DNA from 4 places in the Arthrobacter sp. 05T47 genome. Region 2 is predicted to be linked to each of the others. Evidence: predicted binding sites of a transcription regulator. Region 2 holds the regulator's gene; each other region holds the start of a gene.
What was found. The regulator HrcA, encoded in region 2, represses chaperone genes, less so after heat shock. The targets are predictions, from matches to a motif close to TTNGCACTCGNNNNNNNCGAGTGCNAA.
Positions count from the first base shown of each region.

Region 1: a site for HrcA is predicted at 7,318-7,344, ahead of groL (chaperonin GroEL). Genes of this name have one in related genera too.
Region 3: a site for HrcA is predicted at 4,782-4,808, ahead of AC1DEY_RS00030 (Hsp20/alpha crystallin family protein). Genes of this name have one in related genera too.
Region 4: a site for HrcA is predicted at 1,051-1,077, ahead of AC1DEY_RS13045 (Hsp20/alpha crystallin family protein). Genes of this name have one in related genera too.

Region 1 is NZ_JBFTKG010000005.1:138,128-146,616, reverse strand. Features, by position in the region: gene AC1DEY_RS06895 (lipid II:glycine glycyltransferase FemX) at 1-873, shown strand, start outside; gene AC1DEY_RS06890 (threonine/serine exporter family protein) at 905-2,401, shown strand; gene AC1DEY_RS06885 (siderophore-interacting protein) at 2,615-3,454, opposite strand; gene AC1DEY_RS06880 (uracil-DNA glycosylase) at 3,505-4,326, opposite strand; gene AC1DEY_RS06875 (DUF3263 domain-containing protein) at 4,477-4,818, shown strand; gene AC1DEY_RS06870 (LytR C-terminal domain-containing protein) at 4,912-5,535, shown strand; gene AC1DEY_RS06865 (cold-shock protein) at 5,694-5,897, shown strand; gene AC1DEY_RS06860 (ABC transporter substrate-binding protein) at 6,008-7,231, shown strand; gene groL (chaperonin GroEL) at 7,527-8,489, shown strand, end outside.
Region 2 is NZ_JBFTKG010000008.1:97,913-107,472, forward strand. Features, by position in the region: gene hemW (radical SAM family heme chaperone HemW) at 1-606, shown strand, start outside; gene AC1DEY_RS08575 (DUF4870 domain-containing protein) at 726-1,145, opposite strand; gene AC1DEY_RS08580 (DUF3097 domain-containing protein) at 1,292-2,143, opposite strand; gene hrcA (heat-inducible transcriptional repressor HrcA) at 2,460-3,473, shown strand; gene dnaJ (molecular chaperone DnaJ) at 3,537-4,667, shown strand; gene AC1DEY_RS08595 (16S rRNA (uracil(1498)-N(3))-methyltransferase) at 4,670-5,443, shown strand; gene AC1DEY_RS08600 (GerMN domain-containing protein) at 5,537-6,457, opposite strand; gene srmL (PheS-related mystery ligase SrmL) at 6,726-7,850, opposite strand; gene AC1DEY_RS08610 (META domain-containing protein) at 8,043-8,588, opposite strand; gene AC1DEY_RS08615 (CG0192-related protein) at 8,725-9,357, opposite strand; gene AC1DEY_RS08620 (aminoglycoside phosphotransferase family protein) at 9,480-9,560, shown strand, end outside.
Region 3 is NZ_JBFTKG010000001.1:375-9,934, forward strand. Features, by position in the region: gene AC1DEY_RS00005 (TrmH family RNA methyltransferase) at 1-589, opposite strand, end outside; gene AC1DEY_RS00010 (sulfite exporter TauE/SafE family protein) at 639-1,424, opposite strand; gene AC1DEY_RS00015 (ABC transporter ATP-binding protein) at 1,444-2,229, opposite strand; gene serB (phosphoserine phosphatase SerB) at 2,362-3,291, shown strand; gene AC1DEY_RS00025 (SDR family oxidoreductase) at 3,382-4,158, opposite strand; gene AC1DEY_RS00030 (Hsp20/alpha crystallin family protein) at 4,305-4,724, opposite strand; gene AC1DEY_RS00035 (beta-ketoacyl-ACP reductase) at 4,890-5,615, opposite strand; gene AC1DEY_RS00040 (DUF3099 domain-containing protein) at 5,765-6,211, shown strand; gene AC1DEY_RS00045 (hypothetical protein) at 6,208-6,501, shown strand; gene AC1DEY_RS00050 (SURF1 family cytochrome oxidase biogenesis protein) at 6,502-7,380, shown strand; gene AC1DEY_RS00055 (YbaK/EbsC family protein) at 7,384-7,863, shown strand; gene AC1DEY_RS00060 (ABC-F family ATP-binding cassette domain-containing protein) at 7,934-9,532, opposite strand.
Region 4 is NZ_JBFTKG010000016.1:104,535-107,723, reverse strand. Features, by position in the region: gene AC1DEY_RS13050 (MerR family transcriptional regulator) at 634-1,020, opposite strand; gene AC1DEY_RS13045 (Hsp20/alpha crystallin family protein) at 1,156-1,584, shown strand; gene AC1DEY_RS13040 (J domain-containing protein) at 1,837-2,241, shown strand; gene AC1DEY_RS13035 (hypothetical protein) at 2,289-2,666, shown strand; gene AC1DEY_RS13030 (GlsB/YeaQ/YmgE family stress response membrane protein) at 2,881-3,147, shown strand.

The sequences.
Region 1 (8,489 bases), on a different contig from region 2:
TTTCCGCTCCTGGGCAAACTCTGGTACCTGATCAAGGGACCCGATGTGGCGTCCGTCGAGGACATCCCGGGGATCACGGCGGCCAACGCGGACTTCGTCAAGAGGGCCAAGTTGGGCGTCTTCGCGATCAAGATCGAGCCGGATATCGTCCTGTCCGAGGACGCCGCACGGATCCTCGAGGGGGCCGGCCTGGTCAAGACGCACAACCTGCAGCCCAACGACTCCACGGCACTGCTCGATATTGAGCCCGAAGAAAACCAGCTGCTGCGCAACCTCCACTCCCGGGGCCGCAATGCGGTGCGCCGCGCCATCCGTGAGGGCGTGGAGGTCCATAACGCCGAGCCCACCGAAGAGAACTTCCGGGCCATGTATGGCCTGATGACCACCACGGTGGAGGCCAAGTCCCAGGTCCGGGTGCGCGAGTATGAGTACTACCGCCAGTTCTGGACCAACTTCCTGGACCGCAAACAGGGCAGGCTGCTGTTCGTGTACGAAAACGGCGTGCCCTCGGTTGGCGCGTTCGTCATCAACTACGGCCGCAAGGGAACGTACAAAGACGGCGGCTCCCTGCAGAAGCGTGGCCAGTACGGCGACTCGCACCTCGTGCAGTGGACCGCGATCGGCCAGGTCAAGGAACTCGGCTGCACCGAATACGACTTCTGCGGCACTCCGCCGAGCGACAAGCTCAAGGACACCTCGAACCCCTTCCATGGGCTGGGCCTGTTCAAGACCAGCTTCAGCAAGACCGTGACCGACTTCGTCGGCTGCTATGACCAGGTCCTGAGCCCGCTGAAGTACAAAGCGTGGATGACGGCGGGGGAGCGCGTGGCACGCCAGCTCTATACCCGGCGCACGGGCCAGCAGTTCTACTAAATAGCCGACCAAGGACAGTGAGGAGGCCGGAATGAATAACGGAAACGACGGCCACCGCAGGCCGCCCACGGACGGCCTGCCCCGGACCCAACCGATGTCGGCCATGCAGGTGCGTCAGAACGCCGCCGCCAAGCGGATGCTGCGCCGGCTGGTCCAGGGCGAAAACCCTCCGACGGCGCCCATGAGCATCGTGGACCGCCTCGCCGGCAGCCCGTACGCCAACCCGATGATCCAGGTCGGCGGGGTGGACGCCGCAGCCCGCAAGACCATCGACTTTGCCCTGAAGCTGGCCGAATCCATGTTCCGGTACGGGGCGGGCGCCCTCGAAGTTGAGACCAGCATCATCGCGATCACCGCTGCGCTGGGGCTCAAGAACATCGAGGTGGACATCACCAACCAGTCGGTGGCCATCAACTATGCCCCGAAGGACCAGACGCCCATCTCGCTGCTGCGCGTCGTCCGGTCCTGGACCAACAACTATGCGGGCCTCTCGCAAGTGCACCAGCTGGTCACGGACATCGTGGCCGGCGGCGTCGGCCGCGAGGAAGCCTCGCGCCGGCTCGAGGAGATCACCCGAAGCCCCAAGCCGTTCCCGCGGTGGATGGTCACCGTGGCCTTCGGCGTGTTCTCTGCCGTCTTCGTCGGCGTCCTGGGCGGTGGACCGGGCGCTTCGCTGGTCGCGTTCCTCTCGAACCTGCTGGTCAGCCTCCTTGCCCGCCAGCTGGGCCGCTGGCGTACCCCGGACTTCTTCATCACCGCCTCGTGTTCGTTCCTGGTGACCATCGTGGCGCTGCTGCTGTGGCGCTTTGGCGCCCCGCTGGGGGTGCAAATAGCCCCCGAGATCGTGGTGGTTGGCGGGATCCTGCTGCTCCTGCCGACCGGACGTCTCGTGTCCTCGGTGCAGGATGCGATCAACGGCTTCCCGGTCACGGCCGCCGGCCGGTTCCTGTCCACCATGCTGACCTTCGGGGCGCTCGTGGCCGGCATCGCCGTCGGCTTCGTCGTGGGAGACATGACCGGCATGGACCCGATCGACGTCACCAAAACATTCCCGCCCAAGTATGACTTGTGGGTGGTCATCATCTTGATCGCCATTGCGGTGCTGATGATCGGCATCACCGAACAGACAAGCTTGAAGCTGCTGCTGCCGACGGCGGCAGTTGGCATCGTGGGCTATCTGGTCCTGATCGGGGGCGACGCGCTGGGCATCGGCTCCCGCTTCGCCCCGGCCCTCGCCGCGGTGGTGATCGGCCTGCTGGCCCGCGTTGTGGCCCTTCGGATGGGCGCTCCGCAGCTGGTGGTGGCAGTCCCCGCCGCCCTGATCCTGCTCCCCGGACTCACCATATTCCGCTCCATGTATGTATTGACCATCGAGGAATCGGAGATTCTCATGGGCGCCGGCGGGATGCTCAACGCCGGCGCAATCGTGCTCGGCGTCGCTGCCGGGATCGTGCTCGGTGACACCCTGGCGCGGCCCCTGACCCGGAGCCTGGCGAGCAACGAGCGGCGCAGGGCCCGCCGCCGCTAGTTCCCGCGGCTCCCGGGTGCCTGGCTGCCCTGAGGCGCCGGGTTTCCCCACTTTTGCGAGGACGCGACGGCGTGCCGGGCCGACACGCCGTCGCGTCCCGGCGTCGTGATGACAAAGGCGGGGAAACTCCGCAGCGCCAGCCCCGGCTCGCCCTTGGATCTTGCCGCGTTAGATCTTGCGCCCTTTAGATCTTCCGCTTTAGATCTTGCGCTGTTAGATCTTGCCTATCGGCAGCTTCTTCTCCGCCTGGAAGTCGTCCTCGACGCGGCCCTTGGCCCAGTAACCCGAAAGGGACACCTGGGTCCGCTCCAGCCCGCGCTGGACGTAGAGAACGTCCCGGAGGCCTTTCATGTAGCCCCGTTCGCCGTGGGCAAAGACCTGCACCCGGCCCTCGGGCCATTCGGCGTCGCGGACGGCCGTGACCAGCAGCTCGCTGTCGCCGGCGGGGGAGCCGTCGCGCAGAAGCCAGCGCAGTTCGACGCCGGCCGGACCGGTGATGGACTGGATCTCGGCGTCGCCGTCCACCTCGAGGATGGCGAGCCCGCGGGCGTCCTCCGGCAGAGACTCGATGGCGGCGGCGATGGCCGGCAGCGCGGCCTCATCCCCGGCAAACAGGTGCCAGTCAGCCGCCGGATCGGGGTTGTACCCGCCGCCCGGGCCGGTAAAGGTCAGCCGCTCGCCTGGCTGGGCCGAGGCCGCCCAGGGCCCGGCGAGGCCCTCGTCGCCGTGGATCACGAAATCGATGGCCAGTTCCTGGGCTGCGATGTCCACCCAGCGGACGGTGTAGGTCCGGGTGTGCGGCCACTGACTGCGCGGCATGGTTTCCCGGATGGCCCACAGGTCCAGCGGCTCCGGGTATTCGACGCCCGGTTGCGGAAACACGATCTTGACGTACCGGTCCACGTAGTCGTTGTTGACGTACCCGGCGAAGCCAGGGCCGCCGGCGATGATCCGGACCATGTGCGGGGAGAGTTGCTCCTTGCGCAGGACCGTCAGATCGGTCTGGGGACGCGTGTTCCGGGTGGCCGAAGTGGAGGCGGGGAGGGAGGTCATGAGGCAAGCCTAACCAAAGAACCTTGGCCGGGAGACTCGGCAGAGGCCTGTTACGGCAGCGGCGGCAGCTCCCAGTCGACCGTGCCGTTGCCTTGTTCCCGCAGCAGGGCGTTGGCCCGGCTGAAGGGCCGGGAGCCGAAGAAGCCGCGCGAGGCAGAGAGCGGGCTCGGGTGGGCGCTGGCGATCACGGCAGCAGATCCCAGCAGCGGCCTCACGGACTCGGCGTCCTTCCCCCACAGGATCACCACGAGGGCTGCGCGTCCCGCGGCGGCGTCAGCACTCACACGGGCATCGGCTGCGGGCGCGCGGTCCGCGACGGCCCGGATGGCGGCCGCCGTCACCGCCTCCCAGCCCTTGTTACGGTGCGAGCCGGCCGAGCCGGCCCGGACACTGAGCACCCTGTTGAGCAGCAGCACACCCTGCTCCGCCCAGCGGCTGAGGTCCCCGTGGACGCGCGGGGGGAAGCCGAGATCGGCCTGAAGCTCTTTGTAGATGTTCGCCAGGCTGCGTGGGATCGGCCGGGTGGCGCCGTCAACGGCGAACGAGAGCCCCACGGCGTGCCCCGGCGTCGGATAGGGATCCTGGCCCACCACCAGGACCCTGACGGCGGCCAGCGGCTGCCGGAAAGCCCGAAGCAGGTTTGCCGGCGAGGGCAGCACCGCGTGCCCGGCAGCAACCTCACCGGCGAGGAACGTCAGGGCCTCCCGCAACTGCGCTTCCACCGGCGCCAGCGCCTCCGCCCAGTCCGGGGCCACCAGCTCGCCCAGCGGCCGGCGCGCCAGGTCCGCGAAGCTGAGGCGATCGGCGGGTTCGGGTTCCAGTTCGAACAGCGCACCGGAATCAGGCTCGGAATGAAACTCGGGATTGGACACAGCCCCATTCTTCCGCAGACACCGCCCGCGCCGGCACCCGGCCGAATGACAACCCTGTCATTCGGCCGTAGCATGGGAATGGCTTTTTGCCGGATCCAACCAGCTTTTTCGGAATCAACCGGTTTTTCGGAATCAACCAGGGAGTGTGTCGTGGCCGAAACAGCGCAAGAGCACGGGATCGCGGGGGATTTTGCCGAAACCTTCGCTGCCAGCGCAGGCCTGGGCGAGGTATCCGCGGATTCTCCGCTGAGCGCCCGCGACCAGCAGATGCTGGCACTGGAGCGGCAGTGGTGGAAGTACGCCGGGGCCAAGGAACAGGCCATCCGTGAGCTGTTCGATCTTTCCGCCACGCACTACTACCAGATCCTCAATGCCCTCATCGATACCGAGGAAGCGCTGGCCCACGATCCCATGCTGGTCAAGAGATTGCGTAGACTACGTACATCACGCCAACGTGCCCGCACTGCTCGTCGTCTGGGAACAGATTCGTAAAGTAGCGTCACGCGCAGCCGGATGCGCAGCGTCCTGTTGCGCCGCTTCCGGCCTCGGGCACCCGTCTGAAATCAGCAAGGACGTCGTTTTACCATGACCAAATACGCTCGGGATGAATTTGACCGGGTCCCGGAGACCTCTGCCCGCCAGGGTGTCCACCGGGCCGTCGCAGAATCGCGCCGCCGGAGCCTGGCGCCCATCTTGGCGGCTGGCTGCGTAGCGCTGGCCATCGGCCTTGTGGCCTTCCTGATCCTGCCGAAGCTCGGATTCTCCGCAGGCCAGGCCTCGGCCGTCGGTGAGAACGCCACCGCCGCTCCGTCCGCCACGAGCCCGGCCAGCCCCAGCCCCTCGCCGACGAGCCCGGAACCCACCGCTACCGATCCGGCCTCCACAGATCCCGCGGCAGCGCCGTCGGCGACGCCCAGTATCCCCGCTGCCGGCGTGGACAAGACGCAGCCGGTGACGATTTACAACGGGACCGCCACGGCCGGCCTCGCCGGCAGGGTCGGCGGCACCGTCAGCTCCGACGGCTGGATCTTGGGCCAGACAGGAAACTGGGGCGGCGTCCCGCAGCAGACGTCGGTGATTTTCTACAGCGACGCCGAACAGAAGGGCAACGCGGAGGCGCTCGGAACGCTCCTGGGCATCGACACCCTCGTGGAGTCCACGGAGTTCAACCTGCCTCTCGTCGTGGTCCTCGGCCCCGGCTTCCAGTAGCCATTCCGGTTACGCCTCAATAACTATTAGGCCGTGGCCCTGCCCGCCGCCAACGTTCCTGGGGGACGCTGTGGGTACAGTATCTGCGGATTTCTCTTCGCAGTCCGCGGCGCACATTGAGGTGGGCCGCACGCAAGCTAGCTGAAAGTGTGGACACCATGGCACTGGGAACCGTCAAGTGGTTCAACGCCGAAAAGGGCTACGGCTTCATCACCGTGGACGGTTCCGAAAACGACGTCTTCGTGCACTGGTCCGCGATCGTCGGCGAGGGCTACCGCGCCCTGGATGAGGGCCAGCGGGTGGAGCTGGAAGTCGGCGAGGGCGAAAAAGGCCCGCAGGCCGAAAGCGTCCGGCCCGCCTAGTGGCACTGGCCGCGCTCAAAAACACCCCGCGGGACTCCTCAGCACGCCTGAAGGGAATACGCCCGAAGGGACCACTGCCGGTGGGCCGCGCCCTGGCGGTTGGAACAGCCATGGCACTGGCCCTGACGGGCTGCCTGGGACCTGCCGGCAGCGCCCGCCTGGCCAGCGCCGACGCGAGCGGTGACGGCACTTTGCGCATCGGCCTGATCCTGGACAGCACCGGGAGGCAGAACTTCCTGAATGCCCCGCAGCTCGCGGCGGCCAAGCTCGCCGTCAAGGAGATCAACGCTGCCGGCGGCCACAAGGGCAAACCGGTGGAGCTCCTGCCGGAAACCATCAGCGCGGACACCGCAGCCCAGGCCAAAGCGCTGGTCGCCGCGAAGGCCGACGTCGTGATCGGTCCCACCGACTCCAGCCGTGCCCCTGCCGCCATCGACGTGCTGGCCAACGCCAAGGTAGCGGTCATCTCGCCGGCCAACGCCGCCGGTGCGCTCAGCAACTACAAGAGCGGCGGCTACTATTTCCGCACCGCCGCGGCCGACATCGCCCAGGCGTCCGTCCTGGCCAAGCTCGCCAAGGACGGCGGCGCCARGACCMTGGCMGTGGTGCACGAGGAAGGCGGCTACGGCAAAGACGTCGCCGCAGCCGTTGTCGGTGCGGCGAAACAGTCCGGAATGGAAGTCCTGGCCGACCCGGAGTTCACGCCCGGCCAGGCGCAGCAGGCTGCCGCCGCCGCGAAGGCCGTAAATCCCGACGCCGTGGTCCTGGTCTCCAGGGACGGCGCGCAGGGTGCCATCGCCGAACTGAACAATGCCGGCCTTGCCGGCAAGAAACTGGTGCTCAGCGACGGGGCGGTCAGCCGGTACGGCACCGGACTGGGAGCGCGGGCCCTCGACGGCGCACGCGGAATCCTGCCCGGCGTGTTTCCCTCCGCCGCCTTCCAGAAGGACCTCGTTGCCGTTGATCCCGGGCTCAAGGACATGGTGTTCGCCGCCGAGACGTACGACGCCGTCATCCTGGCCGCCGTCGCTGCCGCCGCGGCACAGGACGACGCCGGAACCTCCATCGCGGCGTCCCTCGTCACGGTCTCCGGCGGGGCAGCGCAAGCCGCCCAGCAAGCCAGCCAGCCCGCGAGCAAGACGTGCACGAGCTACAAGGATTGCGTCGATGCCCTCCGGGCAGGCCAGCGCCCGGACTATGACGGCCAATCCGGCCGGATCAACTTTGATTCCCACGGCGACATCACCGAAGCGAACTACATGGTCTACACCTACGGCCAGGACAATCTGGCCACGATGACCGGAACGGAAGCCGCCAGCAGCAGCGGCGGCTGATCGCTCCTAGCGTATTGTGCCCGCGTGGCGGGCCGTTCGGGCCGGCCACTGCTTGCACTCTCCCCGGGGGAGTGCTAATTATTGAGTTAGCACTCCAGCGCACTGACTGCTAACACGACGCCCGGTCCGCCCGGCCGCGGAGTGGGGCAGCCGGTCCAGGAGCTAAAGGAACACCTTGCTGGGGTGAGATCCCGGACCCGGCGGCATACAGAGGCCGCAGGGCAGGGATCGTCCGTCGCGGGCACCACAGCGAAGGTTCATTCTTAACGACTGTCCCGAAAGGACTACTGCCGTTATGGCCAAGATCATTGCATTTGATGAAGAGGCACGCCGCGGTCTTGAGCGGGGCCTGAACATCCTCGCCGACGCCGTCAAGGTCACCCTCGGCCCGCGGGGACGCAACGTCGTCCTCGAAAAGAAGTGGGGCGCCCCCACGATCACCAACGATGGTGTTTCCATCGCCAAGGAGATCGAGCTGGACGATCCTTACGAGAAGATCGGCGCCGAGCTGGTCAAGGAAGTTGCCAAGAAGACGGACGACGTCGCAGGCGACGGCACCACCACGGCAACCGTGCTGGCACAGGCCCTCGTCAAGGAAGGCCTGCGCAACGTCGCGGCCGGCGCTGACCCGCTGTCCCTCAAGCGCGGCATCGAGAAGGCTGTTGAAGCCGTCACGGTCGAGCTCCTGGCCTCCGCCAAGGAAATCGAGACCAAGGAAGAGATCGCCGCCACCGCGTCCATCTCCGCCGGCGACAACGAGATCGGCGCCCTGATCGCCGAAGCCCTCGACAAGGTCGGCAAAGAAGGTGTCATCACCGTCGAGGAGTCCAACACCTTCGGCCTCGAGCTGGAGCTCACCGAAGGCATGCGCTTCGACAAGGGCTACATCTCCGCGTACTTCGTCACCGACGCCGAGCGCCAGGAAACGGTCCTTGAGGATCCGTACATCCTGATCGTCAACTCCAAGATCTCCAACGTTAAGGAACTGGTTGCTGTCCTGGAAAAGGTCATGCAGTCCAACAAGCCGCTGCTGATCATTGCCGAGGACATCGAGGGCGAGGCCCTGGCCACCCTGATCGTCAACAAGATCCGCGGCACCTTCAAGTCCGTTGCCGTCAAGGCTCCGGGCTTCGGCGACCGCCGCAAGGCCCAGCTGGCCGACATCGCCATCCTCACCGGTGGCCAGGTCATCTCCGAGGAAGTCGGCCTCAAGCTTGAGACCGCCGGACTCGAACTCCTCGGCAAGGCCCGCAAGGTT
Region 2 (9,560 bases):
ACCGCCCTCTCTTACGCGCCGGACCACATCAGCGCCTACGCGCTGATCGTTGAGGACGGTACCAAGCTCGCGGCCCAGATCCGCCGCGGCGAAGTGCCGCAAATCGACGACGACGATCACGCCGCGAAATACGAACTCGCCGACGAACTGATTTCCGCGGCCGGACTCGCCTGGTACGAGGTCAGCAACTGGGCCCGCACCCCCGAGCAGGCCTGCCGGCACAACCTGGCCTACTGGCGCGGCGACGACTGGTGGGGCATCGGACCAGGGGCGCACTCGCACGTCGGGGGAGTGCGGTGGTGGAACGTCAAGCACCCCACCGCCTACGCCAACCGCCTCGGCACAGGGGCCTCACCCGCCGCCGGACGCGAAACGCTGGACACCGAAACCCGCAACGTGGAACGCGTCATGCTGGAGGCCCGGCTGAACTCCGGACTCGACATCCCCAGCCTCGGCGGCCTGGGGGACACCGGACGTCACGCCGTCGCGGGGCTGATCGCCGACGGCCTCGTGGACCCCGCAGCCGCTTTCAAGGGCCGGCTCGTTCTCACCCTCAAGGGCCGCCTGCTGGCTGACGCCGTGGTCCGCAGGATCCTGCCGGACTGAATAGCCCGCTGAACTGAAACTGCCGGGCCGAATTGCCCGGACACAAAGGAGCCGGCCGCTACGCCCTGAGGGGCAGCGGCCGGCTCTTTTGTGTGAGGTTTTTGTTCGGAAAGGCCGGGCTACTTAATCCAGCGCAGGTTGAACTCGTAGCGGTGCGGCTGGCCGCGGTTGACGTGGATGCCGGCGGCCACCGAGAAGCAGGTCACGGCGATCCAGATCACTGTGGCGAGCACGGCAAAGAGATTGCCCACCACGGGAATGAAGACCAGCAGATTGGCGAGCACCGCGGCGATCGTCGGCGGCAGCGTGAAGTTCAGCGCTTCCTTGGATTCCTGCGCCGTGAACGGGCCGCGGTCTTTGAAGATGAGGTAGATCAGCAGCGACGGCACGCAGCCCAGGATGCCGCCGAAATGCGCGAGCGTGGCCCACTGGCGGTCCTCGCTGGCCGTCAACGGCAGCGCATTTGCCGGAACGCCATGGTACGGGGGCTGGCCATGGCCGGCCTGGTTGCCCGTGTGTTCGCGTGCGTTATCTGCCACGGTGAAGCCCTTCGGATTGCGGTGATGCGTTGCTGCCTGGGTTGTGCCTGGAATAGCCGGAGCCGCGCTGGGAGCGCGGCCGCCGATTCAAGAATACTTGCTCTGGCGCGGAAATGGAGATCAGGGAGCGTCAGAGCTTGCGCCGGCTAGGGCACAGTGAGGAAGTCGATGACCTCTTCGACGCGGCCCAGCAGGGACGGCTCCAGGTCCGCGTAGCTGCGGACCGCCCCCAGGAGTTTCTGCCAGCCGAGGCCGATGTCCTCCTTCGTCGAGTGCGGCCACCCGAAAGCCGTCAGGATACCTGTCTTCCAGTCGACGCCGCGGGGGATCACGGGCCACTGTTCAATCCCCAGCACCGCCGGCCGGATGGCCTGCCACACATCGACGTAGGGGTGGCCCACGATCAGCACGTTGCCTGCGGCGCCCGGTGAGGCCATGACGGCGTCGGCGATCCGCGACTCCTTGGAGTCGGCCACCAGGTGGTCAACGAGCACGCCCAGGCGGCGCCCCGGGCCGGGACCGAAGTCCGCCACGGCGGCCGCGAGATCATCAATGCCGTGCAGGGGTTCAACCACGATGCCCTCCACCCGGAGGTCATCACCCCAGACCTTCTCCACCAGCTCGGCGTCGTGCTTGCCTTCCACCCAGATGCGGCTGGCCTTGGCCACCTGGGCGCGTTGCCCGGCCACCCGGACCGAGCCCGACGCCGTGCGGCCGGCACCGGCGGCCGGCGCCGCTTTCCTGGGAGCCGGAGGCATCAGCCGGATCGGCTGCCCCTCCAACAGGAAGCCAAAGCCTAAACGGAAGGAGCGGGACTTGCCTCGACGGTCCTCCAGCGCCACSACGTGCATGCCGCCGGACTTCTCCACCCGGGTCACGGCACCCACCCAGCCGGACTGGACCTCCTCGAGGACCATCCCGCGTTCCACCGGGACCTCCGGCAACGCGGTCTTGGCGGGGGCGGACAGGTCCTGGGGTCCCCAGTTCTGGTACGACATCTCTACACGCTTACTTTGCACTCGGAATGTACGGCGGTCAGTGGAACTCTCCGTGGCCTGCACCGGACCACAGGGGCGCGGCGCAGGCGGAAGCGGCTACGGTCCCGGCGCCCGATGTGACGGGAAACGCGATCCCGCAGGCCACGCCTGGAGCGAATCCAATGCTAACAACGCGGCGAGTCATATTAGACTGGTTAGCACTTAGGCATGTCGAGTGCTAACACTTGTTCCGTTGCGGACCACGCGCACCAGTTCTGGACGCGGACCGTACAACGCGGGCGGCACCGACTGCGGGACAGTCGATTGGAGGTGGAGCGTGAGCGAACCGCGCAAACTCGAAGTGCTGCGCGCCATCGTGGAGGACTACGTCCATTCGCGTGAGCCCGTTGGTTCCAAAGCGCTCGTTGAACGCCACCATCTCGGCGTGTCCAGCGCCACGATCCGCAATGACATGGCGGCGCTGGAAGACGAAGGCCTGATCACTGCACCGCACACGAGCGCGGGCCGGATCCCCACCGACAAGGGCTACCGGCTCTTCGTCGACCAGATCTCAGCGGTGAAGCCGCTGTCCCCGGCCGAGCGCCGGGCCATCCAGGCGTTGCTGGAAGGATCCGAGGACCTCGACGACATCCTTGACCGGACCGTGCGGCTCCTGTCCCACCTGACCAACCAGGTCGCCGTCGTGCAGTATCCGCTGCTCAGCCGCGCCAGGGTGCGGCACATTGAGTTCGTGCTGCTGGCACCCCGCAAGGTGCTGATCGTCCTCATCGCGGACACCGGCAAGGTGGAGCAGCGCGTCATCGACGTCGGGCAGGACATTCCCGACGACGCCCTCGCCGACCTGCGTACAAGTTTCTTGACGAGCCTCTCCGGAACGCCGCTGAGCCTGRTGCCCCAGCTTCTGCCCACAGTGGTTGCCAGCGGCCCGCCGGCGCGCCGGGGAGCAGCCCAGGCCCTTGCCCGCGGCCTCGAGGCGCTGGCCACGAGCAGCCGCGAGGAGCGGATGGTCATGGCCGGCACGGCCAACCTCGCACGCTCCAACGTGGACTTCCCGCTGAGCATCGGCCCGGTCCTGGAGGCGCTCGAGGAGCAGGTGGTCATGCTCCGCCTGCTCAGCGAAATGGCCGAAGACCCACGCGGCGTGACCGTCAGCATCGGCCGGGAAAACCCCTACGACGGTCTGGCCGAGGCCTCCGTCGTGGCCACGGCCTACGGCCCGGACGCCACGGCCAAGGTCGGTGTCCTTGGACCCACCCGGATGGACTATCCCACCACCATGGCCGCCGTGCGCGCGGTGGCCCGCTACCTTTCGAGGATCCTGGGGCCCTGACCGGCCCGGACCCAGCACGACTTCTTGCCCCACCGGCAGTACGAAAAGGAAGAGATACACACTTTGAGCAGCCACTATGACGTTCTTGGAGTCTCCCGCGACGCAACGGGGGAGGAGATCAAGAAGGCCTACCGGAAACTGGCCCGGACCCTGCACCCCGACGTGAACCCGGGAGAAGACGCCTCAGACCGGTTCAAGGCCGTCACCCATGCCTATGAAGTCCTCTCCGATCCGCAGAAGCGCCGGGTCTATGACACCACCGGCAATGAGAACGGCACCGACAACGGCTTCGGGGGCGGCAGRTACTCGGGCCAGGGCTTCGCCTTCCAGGACATCTTCGAGACCTTCTTCGGCGCCGGTGGCGGCCAGGGCGGCCCGGCATCCCGGGTCCGCCGCGGCCAGGACGCGCTGATCAGCGTCCGGATCGACCTCCGCGACGCGGTGTTCGGCGTCAACAAGAAGCTCGAAGTCGACACGGCCGTGGTCTGCCCCACCTGCGACGGATCCTGCTGCCGCGAGGGTACCCACCCCGTGCGCTGCGACATCTGTGGCGGCAGCGGCCAGGTCCAGCGCGCCGTGCGCTCCATCCTCGGCCAGGTCATGACGTCGGCACCCTGCGGGTCCTGCGAGGGCTTCGGCACCGTCATCAAGGACCCCTGCAACGAATGCAGCGGCCAGGGCCGGATCCGCAGCCGCCGCTCGCTGACCGTGAAGGTCCCGGCTGGCGTCGGCACCGGCACGCGCATCCAGCTCTCCGGCCAGGGTGAGGCCGGGCCGGCCGGCGGCCCGTCCGGGGACCTGTACGTGGAGATCCGGGTCAACAACGACGCCACCTACGTCCGCGACGGCGACGATCTGCACGCGAGCCTCAACATCCCCATGACGGCCGCCGCCCTCGGCACGGAAATTTCCCTCGACACCTTCGATGGGCAGCAGGAGATCGACGTCAAGGCCGGTACACAGTCGGGCGAGATCATCACCCTGCGCGGCCTTGGTGTCACCCACCTGCGCGGCCATGGGCGCGGCGACCTGAAAGTCCACCTGCAGGTGGAAACGCCGGGCAAGCTGGACGCGGCCCAGGAGGACCTGCTCCGCCAGCTGGCAAAGCTGCGCGGCGAACACTTCACTGCGGGAAAGCTCGCGGCCAGCGGCGGCGTCTTCGCCAAACTCCGGGACCGGCTCGGTAACCTGTAGCGGTGAGTAACCCGGTCTTCTTCACCGCCCCAGGCACCCTGGACCAGCAGGTCCCCGGCTCCGCCTTCGTCCTTGACGGCCCTGAGGCCCGCCATGCTGTCACGGTCAAGCGGATCGCCGTCGGCGAGACCGTCGACATCGCCGACGGCGCCGGCAAGCGCCTGACCGGCACGGTGACCGCCGTCGCGCCGGCCGAGCTGACCGTCGAGTGCGTGGATGTCGCCGACGAGCCGCGGCCCGGGATCCAACTGGTGCTGGTCCAGGCCCTCGCCAAGGGCGACCGCGACGAGCTGGCAGCCGAAACGGCCACCGAGCTGGGCATCGACGCCGTCGTTCCCTGGCAGGCTGAGCGGTCCATTGTGCGGTGGAAGGCCGAACGGGCCGCGAAGGCGCACGCCAAGTGGCAGTCGGTGGTGACGGCGGCGGCCAAGCAGGCGCGCCGGGCCTGGATTCCCGAGGTCAGGGCGGCAGTCGACAGCACCGGGCTGCAAACTGCCGTTGCGGCCGCGGACCTGGCCGTCATTCTGCACGAAGACGCCGTCCGCCCCTTGCGGAACGTCCTCGAATCCTGGCTGGAAACCGCGCCGGCCGGCGACGCCGGATCCCGCGAAGTGCTGTTGATCGTGGGCCCGGAAGGCGGCATCAGTCCGCGGGAAGTGACCCGGTTGTGCGACGCCGGGGCCGTAACGGCCCTCCTAGGGAACCACGTGCTGCGCTCGTCCACCGCCGGGCCCGCCGCGACCGTGCTGGCCAACGACATCCTCGGCCGCTGGTAATCGGCCTGCCTGGATAGCCCAGCTGACCTGCCGCAGGCCGTGTCGCAGTGGCTGGTTGAGAGTGGCTGGTTGACCGCGAAGCCTATTTGAAGCCTATTTGACTTCGAAACCGCGAGTGTCCTGGAATACTTCCTTGGCGCTGTCCGACGAATCCACCTGGGACACGTGGACCTCGTAGCGGCCCGGGCCAAGGTTCACGGACAGGGTGAACAACCCGGACTGGATGGAATCCGCTGACGCCGTCGCGCTGCCGTTGAGGTAGGCGGTCTTGGCGTTATCGCCGTCGACCTTGAGGATCTGCCAGCGGAGTTTCCCGCCCTGCACGGTGCTCCGGCCGGTGATCTTGACAGAACCGTCGGCCACGGACGTGCCTTCCTGCGGATCAATGATCCACACGGGAGCCACCATCCCGGCGCTGCGGGACGTCGGCGCGCCCAGCCGGACGTGGTTGAAGGCGACGTAGTCCGTATGACCATCAACCAGCACAACCACCTGGACCTGCTGGCCGGAATCGATCAGGCCCGCGCTGGCCGCGGCAGCCGTCGCGGTGTAGACGAGCTGCTGGATGGCGCGCTCGGCCATGGCGGCATCCACGTTGCTGTTGAAGGCATCCGCGGAGACATCCACCGTGATGACGTTCTTGCCGGAGATCGACGTCGCCAGCTTTTTCGGGTTCTGCCACGGTGTAAAGAAGTCCGGGTCCAGGGGCTTCTGGGACATCATCACGCGCAGGGCTCGGGTGACAGGGTTGTCCTGGTCCGGGACATCACGGAACTCACGGTAAAGGAATGCGTTGTCATTGCTGCGGCCGATCCAATACACCGGAGCCTTGTTCGACGTCTGGGCCGTTTCGAGCGGCGCGCTCGTGGCGGGGACGCCTGAGGCCGGAACAGGAATGAGCTCCGAGGGGCTGCTGGAGTTCGTGATGCCGCTCTGCGGTGTGGCCACGCAGCCGGACAGGAGCAGGGCAGCGGGCAGCGCAAGCGCCAGTGCGGCGCGGCGGGCGCGCCCCATCGATAGCTGCTGAACTCCACGCTTCCTGATGCTTCTGTCCCTTTCCTCTAGCGCCCCGCTTGACGTGCCGGTCAGCGGCACGGCGCTCTTGGGGATAACCGAGTTCCAGCATGGCACACGGGCGCGGCCCGTCTGCCGGGTTTGGGCCACGGCGCCGGAACTGCAATGGGAACGATATGAGGCCGATACAAACTTGATACCTAATTGCTCCGGACCCGCCCGGCGCCCGCGGGTGGCCGGTCGGCATCGGGCGGGTCTGCGGCGGGCACTAGCCCCTTCCTGCGATGAGCTCCTTGATGGGCCCCTCGTGCAAAGCCAGGTAGACAGCGTCCCGGATCTGATTCGCCTCGGGATCCGTCATGGTCCGGGCGAGAGGCCGGAGCACCATCCGGATCAGCGCGTTGGCCTGTCCAGCGCCAATGCGCAGGCGTTCCCGCGCCGCTGGGGGAAGCTCGCCATACGGCGTCAGGGCCAGCAGTTCCACGCTTTCCAGATCTTCGGCTTGCCTGCCCAGTGCCGTTCGTACCCGGTCACCGAGGACTTCGGCATCCATTCCCGCGGGAACGACGACTGAAATGTCCCTGCGGATGGAGGGCATTTGGGAAACTGGTTTCCACCGCGACAGGTCCAGCATCTGCTGTTTGATTCTCTGGTCCGTAGACCTCAGCAGTCTGATGTCGGGGATGCCTTTGCGGAGCATCAGGGCCCGGTCCAGTCCCATCCCCAAAGCCAGTCCCGACCACTTCGCAGGATCCAGGCCGGCATCGGAGAACAAGCGAGGCGCCATGAGCCCGCATTCGGCGAGTTCGAGCCATTCCCCGTCCATGAGGACATCGACCTGCAGACCTTCCCTGGTGTAGGGGTGAACGGCCGGAACAGCCCGCCATCGCGCCTCAGGCAGCACCGCCTGCACCAGTGATCCGATCATGTCACGCAGGGTGTCCGCGTCGAGTCGGTTCCGCGCACTGATCCGCCACAGGTCGACCTGGTGCGGAGTTCCCACGTGCGTGCGGTCGATGGAATCACGTCGATAGACCAGGCCGGGGATCGCCCACAACTCGTCCATGGAATCGTCGTTGTCCAGTGCCCGCAGCAGCGACGGGATGGAAGCCGACGTGTGGCTGCGGAGCATGACCGTGGGGCTGACATAGCGGGAGTACCGTTGGTCCCGCGTCACGTCCGAGTCGGTGAACCCCAGACGGTCGTAGTTGTCGGCCACACTGACCAGGGGGCTGTGGCGGACGATTCGTTCTGGTACGCCCCACGAGCTGCGGAGCGCTTCGACGATGGCATCCAGCAGCGCCTGCATCGCATGGGGCTGATGGTCCGGATTTGAGAGGTCGCGGATGGTCAAAGCGTCATGGAGCTCTGACGGACTGAGATAAGTGGGCATTGAAGATCCTTAGATTCGGAGTTGAGTGGCGGGTTCCCCCGACTCAATCCGGCGCCAGGACCTAGGCGCGCGCCTCAGAGCCCTCGCGACCGGAGACCGGTCGGGGGCAAATAAATCGACGCATTGAGAGCATGCGGCGACTATACCGCACTGCGCCTCCACGGCGGGCTCCTCCGGACCGGATGGCCTGTATTAGTCGGCCCGGAGCGTCAGCGTGTCCGGTCCGCTTTTCCAGGTGAGTGTTCCGTCGGACGATGTCATCTCGATGGGGCCCCGCAGGAGATGCAAAACCCACGCTTCCTGGGTTCCGGCTTCTGCGGGACAGCCCATGGCGCCCGAGGCCATATTTCCCGCGACGAGCGTATTTTCCCTGATCGTTGCGGGACCACTTACCGGGTTACACGGAGTCTTGACGGCCAGTTGGAGTGATCCGGCCACAGTCGTAAGCCGGACGGTTACGGCGCCGGAGGCCACCCATGGAAGATCCTTGCCATGGGACGTGCCGGAAATGCTGACATACGAGGAGCACGACGCCGACGGCAGGAACCTCGCGCACACTTCCACGGGGGCCGTGGACGGTATTGGTGGATTAGACGGTATTGGTGGATTAACGGAAGCGGGCGGACGGGTAGGGCCAGCAGTCCCGGGACTCAGGGTGGTCCCGGCTGCGCAAGCCGTCATCAGAACGCCGGACAACAGGACCGAGAACGCGCATTTCCAGAACCGAATCCGCCGCATTGCGCTCCCTTGAAGGCCAACATTTATCGGAGCCTATCCTTGGGTGCTGACCATGTCACTACAAAAGCTCTTGCTGATGCCGGGACACCCGATGCGTGCCTGGCGCACCCAGCCAGAACGGATTTTTCTCCTGTGGTCAGGACTTAGTGACGGCGGCGAGTTTGACGTTGTCCCGTTGTCCTTCCCAGATGCCGGTCAATGTGAGTCGGCCGGCCGGTTGCCCTTCAAGATCCAGCCGGCGGATGACGACTAGCTGCAGGTCCGCGGTCTCGACTGCGGTGCCGTCGGCGGTGTCGCGTGGGGTAGCCGAGGAGACGTTGGGCACTGCGTTGAGTGTTGGCCCGGTGCTTTGCACGAAGACAGACTCGGCCAGGATTTCGAGTTTTCCCTTCACATCAAGGTATTGCTTGGCCTGGGGGTGGCCGAGCATGATGCTCGCTGCCAATGCCGTCACGTAGACGGGATCAGCGCAGGCATCATAAACCCATCGTTGGCCAAGAACCGAGTGCTGCATGGTTCCGACCAACCATGATTCAGCGCCGGCCAATGGCTGGGCCCTGTACGTGAGCGGCACTTGAAAGATGGATCCCGCCGCAGAGACGATAATCGTCTCGATGCCGACCTCGCCAGCAGGGTCGTCGAACCGGTAGGAGCCTACTTTGCTCAGCCCCGCGGCGCCGGGCTCCGGGAACCACGGCTGACTGGGCAGCCACTCTTCGAGGAGTTCGAGTTTCGTCGGCCGCAATTCTGCCTGGTGGATGATTGCCATGACTGCAAGCCTAGCTGCGGCCGCCCGAGCCGGATACGGCGCCGCTGGATCCGGGCTTGCCAGATCCAAACTTCTCTCCCACGCCCCGGATCTCCGTCCGGCGCGTCGACTAGGTTGAACCAATGATGATCGCAAAGCTGCACGACGCGGAGCCCGACATTGACACGGGCCAGGTGGGCCTTTTGGTCGCGGATCAGTTCCCC
Region 3 (9,560 bases), on a different contig from region 2:
CCGCCACGGTGAAGCCCTCCCCCTGAAGCGCAGCCAGGCCTGCGGTCCAGTCCTCGAGCCGTGCCCAGGGGACCTGGAAAACGGTGCCCATGCTGACCCGCACGCTGCGGCGGTAGAGCGGATCCCCGCAGCGCGGCGAAACCAGGACGGCGTCAACGCCGAGCGCAGCCGCGGAGCGGAAAATGGCCCCGACGTTCGTGTGGTCCACGATGTCTTCCAGCACGGCCACCCGGCGGGCTCCGGCGAGCAGTTCCGCCAGCGGCACCGGGGCGGGCCGGTGCATGGCGGCCATGGCGCCGCGGTGCAGGTGGAATCCGGTAATTTCCTCCAGCAACGCCGCGGAACCGACATAGGCCGGGACCTCGGGGTACTGCTCGAAGACATCCGCCAGGTCCTCGGCCCACTTCTCGGCGAGGAAGAAGGACCGCGGCCGGTGCCCCGCCGCCAGCGCCCGGCGCAGGACGCGGGAGGATTCGGCGATGTACAGGCCCTCGGCCGGTTCCCGGAGTTTGCGCAGGTGCACGTCCGTGAGCTGGGTGTAGTCGGAAACCCGCGGGTCGTCGGCGGATTCAAGAAAGTGAAAGGTCACGGGCAGGTCATTTCGGGGCGCTTTGAACGGTCGGGGGCTAGAGGCGGGGCTATTTGAACAGGTTGGCGATCATGAATCCCAGTGCCACAAGGCCCAGGGTGAAGATGACCCCGCGCAGGACCACCGGGGAGAGCCGGCGGCCTACCTTGGAGCCAATGATGCCGCCGATCAGGGAGCTCACGGCGATCAGGCCGACCACTCCCCAGTCGATCCGGTCGAATGCGAACAGGAGGTAGGAGCCGGCGGCGATCACGTTCACCCCCAGGACCAGGATGTTCTTCATCGCGTTGGCGTTCTGGATGGTCCCGGTCATGAAAATGCCCAGGATCCCCACCAGCAGGATGCCCTGGGCGGCGACGAAGTACCCTCCATAGACGCCGGCCAGGTACACCAGCACCACGAGCAGGACGCCGTGGCGCCGGTCCCGGATGGCGTGCCTCGGGTTTTCCTCGCGGGCCTTCACCCAACGCTGGAGCCGCGGCTGGAAGACCACCATCAGCAGGGCAAGCACGATCAGTACGGGAGCGGCGTAGTAGAAGACCTTCTCCGGCAGATGAAGCAGTAGGTAGGCACCCGTGATGCCGCCCAGCAGTGAGGCCGGGAGGAGCCGGAGCAGCTGCCTGCCGCGGCCGGCGAGCTCCCTCCGGTAGCCCCAGGCGCCGGTGGCATTGCCGGCCACAAGCCCCATCGCGTTGCTGATGGAGGCCGTGACGGGGGGATAGCCGAGGGCGATCAGTACAGGGAACGTGACCAGGGTGCCGGATCCGACAACGCTGTTGATGGTTCCCGCCCACAGCCCGGCGAAGAAAATGAAGGCGCTGTTGAGGAGCTCCACGCGTGGTCAGCGGCCCCGGTCAGCGGCTGGCGGTGGCGGTGTACCGGCCTGCGTTGACGGTGACGTCCAGCGGCAGGCCGAACGTTTCGCTCAGGTTTTCGGCCGTGAGGACCTCCGGCAGCGGACCCGACGCCACCACTCCGCCGTCGCGCATGAGCATCGCGTGCGTGAAGCCCGGCGGCACTTCCTCCAGGTGGTGGGTGACCAGCACGATCGCCGGGGCGGCGTCGTCGCGGGCGAGCTCGCTCAGGCGCTGGACCAGGTCCTCGCGCCCGCCCAGGTCCAGACCGGCGGCCGGCTCATCAAGGAGCAGCAGCTCAGGATCGGTCATGAGGGCGCGGGCGATCTGGACGCGTTTGCGCTCCCCCTCGGACAGCGATGCGAAGTGGCGGTTGAGCAGCGGGCCGATGCCCCACTCGTTCAACAGGCCGAAGGCGCGCCGCTCGTCGTTCTTCTCGTAGCCTTCGCGCCAGCGGCCGGTCACACCGTAGGCGGCGGTGACGACGACGTTGAGGACCTTTTCCTGCTCGGGGATCTGGCTGGCCAGCGCGGCCGAGGACAGTCCGATCCGGGGCCGGAGCTCGAACACGTCGACGGAACCGAGGACTTCCTCAAGGATGCCCGCCACTCCGGACGTCGGGTGGATCCGGGCGCCTGCCAGTTGGAGGAGAGTGGTCTTGCCGGCGCCGTTGGGTCCGAGGATTACCCAGCGTTCGCCTTCCTTGACCTGCCAATCGACCTTGTCCAGGAGGGTTTTAGCCCCACGTACAACGCTGACGCCGGCCATTTCAAGAACATCACTCATAGGAGTAGACACTAGGACAAAAAAGCGGAGGACTGATAACCGGCGCTGCGGGCTGCCGTGGAGCGTCACGCGGCGGCGGCCGGGGCGCAACGAATTCGGGTCGTCCAGCGCGTGCTCGCTAGGATTGAGGCCATGAGTTCGAACGTGACCGCAGTCAGCTATGGCCTGAAACTTTCCCTTCCCGACATCCAGCGGCTGCGTTCGCTCCTGACCGCCGCGGGGCTGGGCGTCGGGGCCGAAAACCGCACCGGAAACGCCCGCTTCGAGGTGTACGCGGCGGACTGCACAGTGGATGGCTCACAGGACGGCTTACTGGACGGCACAACAGACGCTTCACTGGCTGCTTCCCTGACAGGCGCGCGCCGCACGCTGGCTGCCTCAGGGATCGACGGCGTGGACACGGCCCTGGTTCCCGCGGCACTGCGCAATGCGCCCCGGAAGTTCCTCATCATGGACGTGGATTCCACCCTCATCCAGCAGGAAGTCATCGAACTCCTGGCCGCCTATGCCGGCAAGCGCGAGGAAGTCACGGCGGTGACCGAGGCGGCCATGCGCGGGGAACTGGACTTCGCCCAGAGCCTGCACGCCCGGGTGGCCGTCCTCGCGGGGCTGCCGGCCGACGTCGTCGATTCCGTCCGCGCCGAGGTCCGGCTGACCGAGGGCGCCGCCGAACTGGTGGCGGCGTTCCGGGCCGCCGGCCATGCCGTGGCCGTGGTGTCCGGCGGGTTCAACCAGATCCTGCGGCCGATCGCCGAAGACCTGGGGCTGGACTACTGGATCGCCAACGAACTCGAAATCGTCGACGGCGCCCTGACCGGCAAGGTCCTCGGCGACGTCATCGACCGGGCGGCCAAGGAGAAGTACCTGCGCGAGTGGGCCGCTGCCGAGGGTATCCCGATGGAGCACACGATCGCCGTCGGTGACGGCGCCAACGACCTCGACATGCTCGGCGCCGCCGGCATCGGCGTCGCCTTCAACGCGAAGCCGGCCGTCCGCGCGGCCGCTGACGCCGCCATCAGCCTGCCCTACCTAGACGCCGTGCGGTACATCGCGGGGGTCTGAGGCGTTAACCGCGAGATGGCACGTCGCGGCAATGTTTGCGAAAAACATTGCCGCGACGTGCCATCTCGGTCGGCCCGGGGGCCTGCGCTACTAGTTGGAGCCGGTGCCGGCAGCCGTGTCTGCGGCCCTACCGAAATAATCGGCGCCGCCAACGTATTCGGTGTGGCCGGTCTCGACGTCGGCGGTAGCCATCTTGGCGACCTCCGCGGCGAACTCCTTGACCGAGTACAGCTTGCCTGCCTCGGCGCGTCGGGCCTCGATGGCGCCGGGGTTGGACCGGTCAAGCAAAGTGGCCGTGACGGTGCCCTCGATCATGTCACCGGAGACGACGACGAGCGAGATGCCCTTTTCCGCCAGGGCCGGCACGAGTTCACGCAGCGCGTCCTCGCCGGCACGCTTGCTGCGGGCGACGGGCTCGTACTCGGGCATGGTGGGAACCGTGCCGATGAAGTGGGCCTGGTGGCTGGTCACGAAGACCACGCGGGAGCCTTCAGGCATGAGCGCCACGGCGGCGTTGAGCATGTTCACCTGGGCGTCACGGTTCAGCTTCAGCGCGTAGCCCTCCTCCATTCCGGTCTCCATGCCGCCGGAGGCGTTGAGGACCAGCAGGTCGAGCGAGCCGAAGTTCTCCATGGCGGCGCTGGCGAGGGCCTGGACGCCTTCCTGGGTGGTGAGGTCCGCCCCGACGGCAGCCGCACGGCCGCCGTCGGCTTCGATCTCCGCGACGACCTTGTTGGCGCGCGGCGCCTTCTGGCGGTAGTTCACGACGACGGCCGCGCCTTCGCCGGCGAGGATCTTGGCGATGTCTGCGCCGATTCCGCGCGACGAACCGGTCACGATCGCAGTCTTGTTGTCCAGCAGTCCCATACGAGCTCCTTTTGTTCCAAACGTCCAAACACTGTGGGTCTGCAATCCATCATGCCAGCGGATCGTGCCTTTACAGTTGTTGAGCGTCCACAAAGAAGCCCAGACAGCGTAGTTCCCGAGGCGACCGGAACCCGCTGATGGCAGGGTCAGCTGCGGTCGATCCTGATCTTCGTCGTCGTTTCCCCTGTGACTACCTCGGGAGCCGGTGCACGGACCTCCAGCACGCCGTCCTTGTACGTGGCCGTGATGTCTTCTTCCTTGGCCCCTTGCGGCAGCGCAATGCTGCGGACGGACCGGCCGTAGCGGAACTCGGAACGGTAACCGGCCTTGCTCTTGTGCTCGGACTTTTCCTCCCGCTGCACCGCGATGTGCAGCATGCCCTCGCTGACCGAGACGTCAACGTCCTGGTCGGGGTCGATCCCGGGCACCTCCGCCCGGACCACCAGCGTGCTGCCCTCCTGGAACTGTTCGATTTTGATCCCGGGCGCTATGGACAGATCACCATCGAGGAAGCGGCGGACCGGTTCCAGCATGTCCGAGGGCGTCCACTTGCTGAGATCACTCATGATTTTCCTCCTGCGTCCACGCCCCTGCCATGGCATGGGCTGGGGCTGTGAGCCCATTAGACGCTCCCGGAGTCCCGGTGCCAAGGGCAAAAAGGCCCAGCGAAGAGGACGGCAAAGAGGACAGCGGACGACGGCGGATACCGCCGTCGTCCGCTGTATTCGGAGCTAGTGGCCCATTCCCAGGCCGCCGTCGACCGGGATGACCGCACCGGAGATGTAGGACGCCTCGTCGCTGGCGACCCAGCGAACCACGTTGGCGACCTCGGAGGCCTCGGCGAAGCGGCCGGCCGGGACCTTGGTCAGGTAGTCCTTCTGCGTGGCCTCGGGCAGCTCGGCCGTCATGTCTGTGTTGATGAAGCCGGGCGCGACCACGTTCGCGGTGATCCCGCGGCCGCCGAGCTCGCGGGTGAGCGAACGGGCGATGCCCACCAGGCCCGCCTTGGAGGCCGAGTAGTTGATCTGGCCCGGCGCGCCGTACAGGCCGGAGACAGAGGAGATCAGCACCACGCGGCCCTTGCGGGCACGGATCATGCCCTTGGACGCGCGCTTGATGACCCGGAAGGCGCCCGTGAGGTTGGTGTCGATCACCGAGGTGAAGTCGTCCTCGCTCATCCGCATCAGCAGGGTGTCCTTCGTGATGCCGGCGTTGGCGACGAGTACTTCGACGGGACCGTGGGCGGCTTCGACTTCCGCGAACGCGGCGTCCACCGAAGCCTCGTCTGTGACGTCCGCCTTGACGCCGAGGATGCCCTCGGGCAGTGAAGACTCGCTGCGGAAGGTCACCGCCACCTTGTCGCCGTTGGCCAGGAAGGACTCGGCAATGGCCAGGCCGATCCCCCGGTTTCCGCCGGTGATCAGAACGCTGCGGCCGGTGGTGGGTGTTTCAGACATATGGGGCTCCGGGATTCTGCGGCAGGGAGGCCGCGCTGGGGGCTGGATTTTTCCTGCCTCCGATCTTAGCGCCCGGTTCGCATGCGTTTGGGCGGCTCCGCCGATGGTGAGAGAATTGGAGTAAGCCTTGGGAGCGTGATCTGACAGCCGTGACACTCAAAAACCGACCCGGTGCCCCTGTGCCCGGGAGGCCGGACGCCGAGTCCGGCGGTACCGAGGTGCACAGCATCACAGACGCCGCTGCTGCGCATTCGGACGAGATGCACCAGCGGATGGTCAAGTACGCCGTCGCCATGGGCATCCGCATGGTCTGCCTCATCCTGATATTTGCCGTGGATGGCTGGTTCAGGCTCATTCCGGTGCTGGGGGCCGTCTTCCTGCCGTGGGTGGCCGTGGTGATCGCCAACGGCAGCGACAAAGCGGAAATCCACAGTGACTCCCTTCTGGACTACGCTCCGCTCGCAGAGCTGGATGCGCCGGCTCCCGCCGGGCCGGCCGAACCCTACGCCGGCGATGACGCCTCGGGGACGCTGCTGCAAGGCGAGCTGATCGATGATGAAAACGACGACGACGACCACGGACGGGCAGCTTCATGAACCTCTTTGACCTGGCCGGGGGCGGCGGGGACACCCCCGCAGGCCCCGGCACCGTCTGCTCCCGGAAGGCCTGCCGCACGGCGGCGGAGTGGCAGCTGCTGTGGAACAACCCCAAGATCCACACCCCGGAGCGGCGCAAGATCTGGCTGGCATGTGGTGAGCACCGTGCCTGGCTTGAGGACTACCTCCAGACGCGCGGGCTATGGAAGGAGACGGTGGCCTTCGCTGAGGACGCCGCCCCCATCGACCAAGACGCAGTCCCCCTCGACCCGTCAGGCAGGATCGGCTGAATGTACCGCTTTCTCTTCTCCAGTAAATGGCTGGGGTATTTGTTGCTGGCCGCGATCTTCGCCGCGGGCTGCGTCGGACTGGGCCGGTGGCAGATGGACCGGCGCGCCGAGACGCTGGCCGAAATCAACAGGGTGGTTTCCAACTACTCTGCAACGCCCGTGCCGTTCGCCGATGTCCGCGACCAGTTCAGCCGGCTGAATCCGGAGCGCGAGTGGACCCAGGTGGAGCTCAAAGGCAGCTACGACGTCGCCGGCCAGCGCATCGTCCGCAACCGCCCGCTCAACGGCCAGCCCGGCTATGAGGTGGTGGTTCCGTTCAAGCTCGAATCCGGCGAAACCGTCGTGGTTGACCGCGGCTGGCTGCCCATCGGCAACAACACCCCAGGCCGGCCGGACTCGGTTCCTGCGCCGCCGCAGGGCCCGGTCACAGTCGTCGCCCGGCTCAAGCCGGCCGAACCCGAGCTGCAGCGCGGCGCCCCGGAGGGGCAGCTGGCCTCGATCGACCTCGCCACTTATTCCACCCAGCTGGGCTATCCGCTGCTCACGGGAGCCTACGGCCAGCTGGCCTCAGAGTCACCGTCGGTCCTGGACATGCCGTTCCCGTTCCCCAAACCCTCCACTGACGAAGGCACGCATCTTTCCTATTCGCTGCAGTGGTTCGCATTCGGCATCCTGATGTTCGTCGGGTTCGGTTATGCGGCCCGGCAGCAGGCCAGGAACGCCGCGATCGATGCGGAGGACGCCGAGGCTGACGCCGCAGAGGGCGTGTTCCTGCACTCCAGCGGCCCGGCCGTGCGGCGCCGTCCCGCTCCCCGCAAGCGCAAGAACGCGACCGCGGAAGAAGAGGAAGACGCCATCCTCGACGCCCAGGGGTTCTGAGCAGTGAGCACTGATTCCTTGCCCGGGTCTGTGGCGAACGTCAAGCGCGCCCTCACCTCACTGGGCGTCGCGGACACCGTGACGGTGTTCGATTCGAAAGTACCGACGGCTGCCGCGGCGGCCGCCACGCTGGGCTGCGACGTCGCCGCGATCACCAACAGCCTCATCTTCGACCACGAGGGCACGCCGCTGCTCATCCTGGCCAGCGGCGCGGCCAAAGTAGACGTCCACAAGGTCGCTGAGCAACTGGGCGGCGGGAGAATCCGCCGGGCCTCCCCCGAATTCGTCCTGGAACACACCGGCCAGGACGTGGGCGGCGTGGCCCCGGTTGGCCATCCGGAGAAAATCCGGACTCTGCTGGACGCGTCACTGGCAGCCCACCCGGTGCTCTGGGCAGGCGCAGGCGACCACAATTCGATGTTCTCCATCGGCTACGAAGACCTGCACCGGATCACGGACGCGGAAGAGATGCGGGTCCGCTAACCCAACTGACTCGCAGCAGGGGCCGTTTTGAGCACTGAAAACGGCCTCAAGTGCGAGTCAGTTGGATTGGTTACGCCAGCGTGATCAGGTCCAGGTAATCTTCGTTCCAGTGGTCCTCGATGCCATCGGGCAGCAGCACGACGCGCTCCGGGTTCAGCGCCTCGACGGCACCTTCATCGTGGCTGACCAGGACGACGGCGCCGGTGTAGTTGCTCAGGGCGCCGAGGATTTCGGCGCGGCTGGCGGGGTCGAGGTTGTTGGTGGGCTCGTCCAGGAGCAGCACGTTCGCGCTCGAGGCCACAATGGTGGCCAGCGCCAGGCGGGTCTTCTCACCGCCGGACAGGACCCCGGCGGGCTTGTCGACGTCGTCGCCGGAGAACAGGAACGAGCCCAGGATGTTGCGGACTTCCGCGTCGTTCATGTCGGGGGCGGAGGAACGCATGTTCTGCAGGACGGTGCGGTCGACGTCGAGCGTTTCATGCTCCTGGGCGTAGTAGCCCACCTTCAGTCCGTGGCCGGCCACCACTTCGCCGGTGTCCGGTTTGTCGACGCCGGCGAGCATCCGCAGGAGCGTGGTCTTGCCGGCACCGTTGAGGCCCAGGATGACCACCTTGGAACCGCGGTCGATCGCGAGGTCGACGTCGGTGAAGATCTCGAGCGAGCCGTAGGACTTGCTGAGGCCGTCCGCCGTCAGCGGGGTCTTGCCGCAGGGTGAGGGATCCGGGAAGCGCAGGGCGGCTACCTTGTCGTGCGCGCGGACGGCTTCGAGGCCGCCGAGCAAACGCTCGGCACGCTTGGCCATGTTCTGCGCGGCGACTGCCTTGGTGGCCTTGGCCCGCATCTTGTTGGCCTGGTCGATGAGGACCTGTGCCTTCTTCTCCGCGTTGGCGCGCTCCCGCTTGCGGGCACGCTCGTCCGTTTCGCGCTGGGTGAGGTAGCGCTTCCAGTCCATGTTGTAGAAGTCGATCTGCGCGCGGTTGGGGTCCAGGAGGAAGACCTTGTTCACCGTCGCTTCGAGCAGTTCGGTGTCGTGGCTGATCACGATCAGCCCGCCCTGGTGGTTCTTGAGGAACTCGCGGAGCCAGGAAATGGAGTCGGCGTCGAGGTGGTTGGTGGGCTCATCGAGGAGCATGGTCTCGGCATCCGAGTACAGGATGCGCGCGAGCTCCACGCGGCGCCGCTGACCACCGGAGAGGGTCTTCAGCGGCTGGTTCAGCAGCCGGTCCGGCAGGGCAAGGTTCGAGCAGATCGCCGCCGCCTCGGCTTCGGCCGCATAGCCGCCAGCCGCCAGGAACTCGGATTCCAGCCGGTCATAGCGGTTCATTGCCTTCTGCTGGACCGCGGCGTCCTCGCTGGCCATCTCTTCATGCGCGACGCGGAGCTTGCCCACTGCAATGTCCAGGCCGCGGACGGACAGGATCCGGTCCCGCGCGAGCTGCTCCATGTCAGGGGTGCGCGGATCCTGCGGCAGGTAGCCGATTTCGCCGGTGCGGGTTACCTTGCCCGCGGCGGGCAGGCCCTCGCCCGCGAGCACCCGGGTCAGCGTTGTCTTGCCTGCACCGTTACGGCCGACCAGGCCGATCTTGTCTCCCTTGTCGATCCGGAAGCTCACCTGGTCCATGAGGAGGCGGGCGCCGGCGCGCAGTTCGAGATCCTGGACGGTAATCAATGCAGCTAAGGCCTTTCACAACAGGGAA
Region 4 (3,189 bases), on a different contig from region 2:
CCGTTCCGCCCGTGCGGTCAACTTACAATCAGCCGGCCCCGGGCATCCGGGGGCGCCGCCCCGATGTTCGCATGCACCGACCCGGCGGAACTCCAGCCCGCGCACGAAGACCACAGCCCCTCTGTGCCGCAAGACGCGGCTGGGCGTGCACGGCGACAACTTTCGATACGGGGTGCGGTATGCAGGATGTCCTCCGGCGCAGAGGGGAGGCAGTCCTCGACGCCCCTCGCCCCCGGCCCACGTCCCGGACGACTGTCTGCTTCTGGTCACAGCGGGCCGCCTGGTTCAGCGCAGCCTTGGCGATGCACCCTCACCGCTGCGCCTCAGCCGGGCCGCAGTCATAGCCCTCAAGCCCTGTTAACGCGCCCCCCAAACCTGGAACAACTCGAGAGTAGTGATCCACGTTCAAAGCCAGACCCTCGACCGGGCCCCGGCCCCGCTGGATCAGGAGGCCTGGCCGCGAGGAACCGAAACGCCCGTGACCGCCGCCTGCTCAACGTTAAGTAACCGACGCGGGGAAGCGAAGTAACCGACGCGGGAAGCGGCTGTCGATCCGGTTGAGGTGAGGGCCTCTTACAGTGACGGCATCCTGGAAATCCGTGTCCCATCGTCCGGACCTGGACGCGTCCGGGCCTAGACGCGGACCCCTCGTCCGCGGCGGCCTGCACCGCCGTTCGTTCCCGCAGTCCCTGGGCTGGCGRCACTGGCCGAAGTGCTCTTCGCCCGGTGCTCCCGCGCCCGGGCCGCTGCGAGTTCGCTTTCGAGGCGCCTGTTGGCCGCTTCAAGTTCAAGGACGAGGCGGATGCCGGCCAGGTTCAGGCCGTCATCGAGCAGGGCGCCGATCCTGCGCAGGATCGCCAGGTCCTGCTCGCTGTACCGGCGTGTTCCGCCGACCGTCCGGCCCGGTTCCAGCAGGCCCCGGCGCTCATACAGCCGCAGGTTCTGCTGCCCGGTCCCGACCAGCTCCGCCGCCACGGAAATGGCATAAACCGCCGCGCTTCTCCCCGGGTTCCGCTCCATCCCGGCCTCCTCAAAAAACCCAAAAAACGTCTTGCACCAGTTTCGCACCGGTGCTATAAAAAATCTATACCAGCCACGACACATAAGTGGCTGGGTGGAATGAGAAGAAAATCGACTGCAAGGAGTGAGAAGACCATGCTGATGCGTACCGACCCGTTCCGCGAGCTTGACCGGCTCGCCCAGCAGGTCCTCGGCACCACGGCGCGGCCCGCGGCCATGCCCATGGACGCATGGCAGGAGGGCGAAGATTTCGTCGTCGCTTTCGACCTGCCCGGAGTCGCCGCGGACTCGGTGGACATCGACGTCGAACGCAACGTCCTCACGGTCAGGGCCGAGCGCAAGGACCCGAAAGGTGAAGACACCGAGTTGATCGCCGCCGAACGTCCCCGGGGTGTCTTCAGCCGCCAGCTCATCCTCGGCGACGCCCTGGACACCGACGCGGTGAAGGCCAGCTACGACGCCGGGGTCCTGACGCTGCGGATCCCCGTAGCCGAGAAGGCCAAGCCGCGCCGCATCGAGATCACCTCCCAGAAGAACGAGCCACAGGCAATCAACGCCGCCTGATCCACCCCTGGGAAGGACAGGCCCGCAGGACCGGGAGCAGCGGGACCGGCCACCAGTAAGTAAAGGGCGATGCAGAGCAGCCACGCCACCGCGCCAGTTGCGCAGCGAAAAGCGGCCCCCGACGGTGCCTCCCGCATGGTGGTCCCCTGTCTCCGGGCCGAGGACCACCCGCACACCCCCGCCCCCGCGACCCGCCGGGGCGCCGGGGCGCCGGGGTGGACCGGAACAAGCCGAGCAGACGGGAGTCGGACCATGAAGGGACGCAGCCCCGATCCCTACGAGGTTCTCCATCTGGGCCGTGCGGCGACGGCCCGCGAGGTTGGCCGCGCGTACCGGGCCTTGGTGCGGGCCCGTCATCCCGACACCCGTCCCGCGGGCGCCGTTCCCGCCGGCCCTGACTCCACAGCACAAGAGCGGCAGGAGCTGCAGGAGATCATGGATGCCTACGCCGTCCTCGGCGACCCGGCTAAGCGGGCGGCCTACGACCGGCACCGGCCGACGACGCCGCAGCCGGCGCTGCGGGATCCCGCGCCGCCGGCACGGGAGCCGGGACTGTCCGGCCCTGAGCTGATCATCGGTCCGCTGCGGTGGGAATGCCCCATTACACCGGGCACTCCGGCCCCGGGACGGCAGGTCCTGTGGTGGATCCGGTTCTGACCAGGACCCGGACGCCGCTGACTACACGAATGGAGAAGGAAAGCGCCATGAGTGCCTGGCACCCGTACGATGCCCAGCTGATGCCGGCGTTCTATGAACGCTTCGAACAACGCTGGGGCAAGGGCACGGCCCCGTTCCTGGACCCCGAAGTCCACGAACAGCCTTTGCCCCGGGCCCAATGGATCAATCCGGACACCGGCGCCGCGGTCGCCGTCGTCCCTATCTGGGCCGAAGACTCCCGGCACCGCTCCTTCGGGGTCTTCTACCTCCCGCCCGCCGGGGACATCTGGGTGCTCCACCCCGGCCTCACCGCCTACATCGAACCGGGCACCACAGACACGGACGAACAGATCACCCTGCGCAACGATGCGTTCAGAAAGGCCGTCAGCCACGCAAAGGAATTCATCTACGGATCCCGGCCCTAGACCCACGAACCGCGGCACCCACAGGCACTCGCGTGGGGACGAAGGCCATCAAGTGGCTGTTCTTCCCTCCGCGGGCCGCCGAAGGTCGGCGACTGATGGGGCATCCACGCACGACCGCCCCAGGGGCGCCGGGTCCTTGCATACTACTAAGCATGCTGATTAAATCTTGATGTCGGTCGCATCCCCGGCCGGTCTACCGAAAGGAAGTGCAGTCATGGGGATTCTCGGATTTCTCCTTCTTGGGCTTATCGCAGGAGCCATCGCCAAGGCGGTCCTGCCCGGCCGGCAGGGCGGCGGCTGGGTGATCACACTCGTCCTGGGCGTCGTAGGCGCGATCCTCGGCGGCTGGATCGGCTCGTTGATCTTCGGCGGAGGCCTCGGTGACTTCTTCGATCTGCGGACCTGGCTCCTCTCCATCCTCGGCGCCGTCATAGTGCTCCTGATCTACGGCGCCGTCGCCGGCCGCAGGAGCAGGGTTTAGGCAGCCATCGGCCACGTACGGGATTCCCGGCGGCCGCCCGAA